DNA from 2 places in the Desulfofalx alkaliphila DSM 12257 genome. Region 1 is predicted to be linked to the other one. Evidence: riboswitches for the same ligand, from Rfam matches in the RefSeq annotation. Region 1 holds a riboswitch; the other holds the start of a gene.
What was found. A riboswitch is a leader RNA that binds a small molecule or an ion and turns the genes downstream of it on or off. The one in region 1 is predicted to bind molybdenum cofactor.

Region 2: linked by a shared signal. The riboswitch ahead of BR02_RS0104705 (FAD:protein FMN transferase) and the one ahead of BR02_RS0101935 (DUF3909 family protein) in region 1 are both predicted to bind molybdenum cofactor.

What each region holds. Positions count from the first base shown of each region.
Region 1 is NZ_JONT01000002.1:33,728-36,844, reverse strand. It holds gene BR02_RS0101940 (molybdopterin-binding protein) at 1-737, opposite strand, end outside; molybdenum cofactor riboswitch at 816-934, opposite strand; gene BR02_RS0101935 (DUF3909 family protein) at 971-1,297, opposite strand; molybdenum cofactor riboswitch at 1,410-1,528, opposite strand; gene BR02_RS0101930 (hypothetical protein) at 1,833-2,075, opposite strand; gene pruA (L-glutamate gamma-semialdehyde dehydrogenase) at 2,183-3,117, opposite strand, start outside.
Region 2 is NZ_JONT01000007.1:14,136-17,252, reverse strand. It holds gene BR02_RS0104715 (hypothetical protein) at 1-57, shown strand, start outside; gene BR02_RS0104710 (hypothetical protein) at 50-838, shown strand; molybdenum cofactor riboswitch at 1,101-1,217, shown strand; gene BR02_RS0104705 (FAD:protein FMN transferase) at 1,368-2,336, shown strand; gene BR02_RS14325 (ligand-binding sensor domain-containing protein) at 2,454-3,117, shown strand, end outside.

The sequences.
Region 1 (3,117 bases):
TCATCGGGGTCCACAGACATGCCTCCGGTAACTGTAATCATTTCAACCCCCTCTCCCAATAACCGGTTTATAGCGTCAACTATCATGTCTGTGCTGTCAGACACAAATATTTGTCTGCTTACAACACTTCCCCAACTCTCTATCTTCTTCATAACCACAGGGCCAAATTTATCTTTAATCCGCCCGTGGTATACTTCGCTGCCGGTGGTAACAACGCCGACTTTTAATGACTTAAATGGTTTAACCTCAACCAGGGGATAGTTTGTTTGGCATATGGACTCAATTTTACATATTTTGTCTTCTTCAATAACCAGGGGAATGATTCTGGTGCCTGCCAGCACCTTACCTTTTTCAACTATTTGATTGGTATGTAAAGTTGCAAACATCACTTCTTCTAATTCGTTAATGCTGTATAGGGCATCAACATTTACTTTAAGGAGGCCCTTTTCTTCGGCCAGCAAACTTACTTTACCTTCTTTGGGTTCCGTGAGGCTTATGCCGCTGCCGGCAGCCGCCTTTGCAATTCTCAGCGCTGCGTCATCCTCGTGCAGCAGCCCATTGTTTATTTCCCATACATATATATTTTGCTTTCCTATATCCAACAACTTCGGTATATCTTCAAACTGTATAATGTGCCCTTTTTTAAATGCCCTGCCTTTAAATTTACCCGGGACAATTTGGGTAATATCGTGACAGAGAACCATTCCAACCGCCTCTTGCACCGGTACAACTTTCACTGCTCCATCCCCCTTTTTTAACAATAAAACCAGGGCGCCGTGGAAGGGTTAAAACAGCGCCCTGGTTTATTTATAACCAGTAAATACTACTGTACTCCTTTCCACGCGGGAGGCCTAACGGTTTCCCATTAAACCCTAACGGCTTGGCTTTCTTATCGAAGGCCTTAGAACTGCCAAGCTCGGAGTCCATATTAAATTGTGCCACAAATCTATGCTTTATAAATAAAACTATTTTATTCCCTTATTAAACCTAATTTCTTGGCTAACTCACTCACCCTTTTGCTCTCCATATCTAAAACAACAGCCACAGAATCGTTGCCTTCTATTTTTAACTTTAAGAAAGACTTTTTCTCCCATTCAAAACCGATATAATAGAGGAGGTTTTTATAGTTTTGACTTGATGTGCTGATCACTAAATCACCCTTTGGACTAAGACCGTACTCAAAAAAGTAAAGCTTGCAATTATAGTTGTTTTTTAATAAAACCTCTTGTTCATCTGTAATTTTTTGTAACCTTACACCTTCAAGATGTGATTTGACTCTTTCAATGACCTCTTGCACCACTATTACCTCCAAGTTAACTACTAAACAGCCATCATCGGCGGGCTTCCGGCTAGGTTTATAAAAAGCCAGGATCACAGCAAAGAAGCATGTAATCCTGGCTTTTTAAACACCAAGTATTTACTTTACTCCTTTCCGAACGGGAGGCTTAACGGTTTCCCATCAAACCCTAACGGCCGAAAGATCATAGTATAATACCTTAGATCTGACGGCTCGGAGACTATTAAGTTATATTAATAACGTAGCAAAAAGCGTACCAATAAAAACAAGCTATCCAATTGGATTTTTAGTGCTATACCAGGAAAGTGTTACATTTTGGTATAACAGTGTTCTTTTTTGGGATGCTTTTTGTTCCAAAAGCACATGGTTAATGCCTTATTCTATTCTATGTTAATAAGCATATTCCTTCATGAATAATTGTTTATTAGGAAAAAAAGCCCCATTAGGAGGGTGCGTCTTTGAGCATAAGGGGACTCCTAAATGTGTCACTGACATAAATATAGTCGGCTTTATCAATGACAATACCTGTTGGGTTCTAAAACTGCGCCTTTAAAACTTGCCCGTCTACATGCCCGGGAAATCCGTTCCCGGCAACTGTATATACCTTGCCATCATAAATCATTCGTATAGCGTGGTTGCCCGTGTCAGTGATAAATATCGCACCATCAGGAGCAATGGCAACACCCCGCGGGCGATTAAATAAGGCTTTGTCTGCATCACCGTCCCTATATCCATTGATGGTAGAAAAACAACTAACGCATAACGAAAAAGACCACACAGGAGAATAAGAAACTCCTATGTGGTCTTTATTGCCCGCTTGAAGCTGTCCATTAAAGTTTTTCTTCAATCCCTAAGTAAAAGCTTCTTTTGGGGCTTTTTTTGTCTTTAGTACTTTTCTGATATTAACTTCGGTTGGGTGAAGTGGAGCAGATAATCTCTCCCACCGGCCTTGGAGTCAGTGCCTGACATTTTAAATCCGCCAAAGGGATGCACCCCTACCAAGGCACCGGTGCATTTGCGGTTAACGTAGAAGTTGCCCACATGAAACTCTTTCTTTGCTTTTTCGATTTTTAAACGATCGTTAGCAAAGACTGAGCCGGTTAAACCATATTCAGTGTTGTTAACAATATCCAAGGCATGGTCAAAACTGTCTGCTTTAATAAAGGCCAGTACAGGGCCAAATATTTCCTCCTGGGCAATCACCGCTTGGGGTGAAACATTGCCGAAAATAGTGGGCTGCACATAAAATCCACCCAAACTTTCAAGAGTATCTCCCCCGGTGAGCAGTTCACCTTCTCTTTTACCAATTTCTATATATTTCTTAATTCTTTCCAGAGAAGCCTTGTCTATCACCGGGCCAACGGGGAAGTTTTCTGTGGCTGGGCCAACGGTCAGCTCACCGGTCTTTTGCAGCACCAAATCAACCACTTGGTCATAAACATCACTGAGCACAACTGCCCTGGAGCAAGCTGAACACTTTTGCCCCTGGAAGCCAAAGGCCGATGCAACAATGGCAGTGGCCGCTGCGTTTAAATCTGCTGAACTGTCCACAAGAATAGCATCTTTACCGCCCATTTCCAAGGCCACCCGCTTAATAGCCCGTTGACCCTTTACGTATTTGGCAGCCAATTCATTTATTCTTAGGCCCACCTCTTTTGAGCCGGTGAAATTAACAAAGCTAATTTGTGGGCTGCTAACTAGGAAATCACCTATGGCACCGCCGCTGCCGGGCAAGAAGTTTACCACCCCGTCGGGCACCCCTGCTTCTTTAAGTATTTCTACAAATTTAGCTGCAATGACCGGTGTATTGCTGGCAGGTT
Region 2 (3,117 bases), on a different contig from region 1:
CATGAAACTTCCCCTTCTTCCGATCACAGTAAAAAAGGGGGAAACAAGGATGACTAATACTATTAACCATGGGGTCAATGGGGAGAGTTCACAGGAGCAAAGTGTTGATCAATTTAATTACAGTAACCAATTAGCTGCAGTTGCAATTTCAGCCGCCGGAGGAAATGCAAGGGCAGTACAAAATTCAATTCAAGAAAATGCAAATTATCAAAAGGCTGTTTTAAATGCTGAAAATATAAATGGTATTTGCTACTTAGGCAATCAAGTAAATCAAAATGCAAATGCCGAGATCAACCAAAACCAAACAACAAATCAAGAGCAAAGGATCTGCCAATGTGCTGCCCTGGCGTTAGCCTTTTTTGAAGGTTCCCAAGCAGTGGCGCGACAAAGTAATGAACAGGATAATTTTAATAAGCAAAACGGGGAATGTTCTTCCGGTAATACAAACAATAATGATCTTGGCGGGTCTACATCCACACAGTTAGAGGCCAATAACAATGATAATAAACCAAATGATACGATAACGGTATGTAAAGATATTAGAAGTACCGGAGGGACTGCCTCCCTGGATCCGTTCAGGATATTGGTAACCCTAAAACAAAACGGTGAAACCATAGGCATTGAGGCTGATGAAACAGGAAAGGTGAAAATGAATGGAATTGAAGAAGCACAAAATAATTTGGAAAGGCTAAAAGAAAGAGCTGAAAATACAAATTTAAACAGCGCCGTTGACATGTATATTAATATTAATTATAGAGATGAGATTTTAGAAATTCGCTCTGATGAACAAGGAAGAATCTTTATTAATGGAAGGGAAGTTGAAGTAGCTAATTGTTAAATGCTTATAAAGTTGTTATAGCACCCCCTAACTTTTAGGGGGTTTTAGTTTATGTAGTATTACGACCAATGATGTGCATTTAAAGCATAATATATTTTCAATCTACAAATAACTTAAAATCCAAACATTAAAAAACTTATTATTTAAAATCGGGAAAAATAATAGATTAATTCCGACAATACTAAAATAATTGTCGGAATAAGGTGTATACATTATGTTGACTTAGTTGTTATGTAGTTGATAGTATATTTTAACAAAAGCAAATAGTATTAAATTCCGAGTTAGCAACCTAAGGCTATGCTGCTATGGGACCTAACCGCCGGGTATAAGTGGAAACGTTTATGCCTCCCGTTTGGAAAGGAATTTGTGTAGCGTTATTAAATGGCTTGGTTTTCCTTGCGGGAAAAGCAAGCCATTTGCTTTTTCGGAGGTGTATTATTAATTGCAATGCTGGCGTTGTGTATTATATAGTTTTTTAATCCTGCTTACTATGCTTTGTTGTATGGGCTGTGGATCAAATTCTACTCAATTGCAGGAGTTTAGCGATGAAAAATTTATTATGGACACCTTAATACAGATCACTGTTTTTTCTGAAAATGAGCAGCAGGGGAGTAAAGCATTGCAAGATGCGTTTACTGCCTTTGAGCAGATTAATAAGTTAGCTGACAGGTTTACAGATGATCAATCAGACTTAAGTGATGTTAACAAAATTAATCAAAGTGCCGGTATTGGCCCTGTGCAGGTTAGTGATCATACAATAAATATGCTAGAGCGCTCAAAGTATTTTTCTGAAATATCTGACGGTGCCTTTGATGTTTCTATTGCTCCGATAATGGACTTGTGGGGTTTTGGTAGTAATTGGCGTATTCCAAGCCAAGATGAGCTCGACAAAGCCTTAGACCAAGTGGATTACAGGAAAATAGAAATTGATTGTTTAAATGATACTGTTATTTTAACCGAGCCGGGTATGGGCCTGGATTTAGGTGGGGTTGCTAAAGGCTATGCCACAGATCGGGCGGTAATGGCTCTCATAAATAACGGAATAGAGCATGCCTTGATTAATGCCGGAGGAAATATCTACGCCTTGGGCACTAAACCTGATGGATCCCTTTGGCAGGTGGGGGTACAAGACCCTCGCGGTAACGGAATAATTGCCATAATATCTGTCAAGGATAAGGCAGTGGTAACCTCCGGTGACTATCAAAGATACTTTATTCAAGGAGGTGTACGATACCATCATATTTTAGATCCGTCCACCGGCCAACAAGCTAGAGATGTAATACAAGCTACTGTTGTAAATGATTCAGCAACCGATGCAGATATTTTATCTACAGCCATCTTTGTACTGGGTCCGGAGGATGGGGTTAATATTGCCAAAGAAGTGGAAAATACAGAGTTAATTATTATAACTCCGGACAAGCAATTGCTATATACGGACAAATTATCTAATCAATTAGTATTCACAGGAAAAGGCGAATATCATCCTATTGCCAGATAATTATTGAGGAGGGTTAGTTTTTAAAATTTTAATCTAACTAGCTATTTAAATGTCGGAATTGTCACTATTTAATTCATCAAAACCCAAGGTTAATAAAGAAAGGTTGGGAGGAGAACGGTGAAAAAAAACAAGTTATTTAAGAAACTTAGTATTTTTGTATTGATTGGATTTCTCTTATCAACTTTAATCGGTTTTGTTCCACAGCAGACTAAAGAGGCATTAGCCGCCGCACCGGATTTGATTATCACTGGGACAGGCCTAGAGCAGGATGTTATGATATATGCTTCTGATTGGGACAACTACCAGATGGTTGAACGAATTTATTCTTCGAATAACTCTTTTGGTACCCATCGAATCCAGAAAGTAAGAGGGTATGATCTGTTTGAGTTGATAGGGGTAGGCAACCTTAAGACTGACCAAGATTATCTAGTTAAGTTCATTGCGTCTGATAATTTCAGTAGTACAAGATCAGTTAGTAATTTGCTGGATTTATACACATACCCTGATTTTGGAATTGACAGTGAGCAAAGTGTAATGCCCACACTGGGATTCTACAGTGTTGAACTGTTTACTTCATCCCAAGACAGTCTTAGTCCACCAGTTACCTATGCAGACCTTGAACTTTCTACTGACAATGGTGCCCCTCGGTTGTATTTAGGACAGCAAAAGGGGAATATCCACGATCAGAACCATAGCGACTTTGTCAGTAATGTAGTTCGTATCGTGGTTGGGGAGGAACGCCCTGCTGACGACCCTCCGCCTGGGGACAACGACTTTGCTG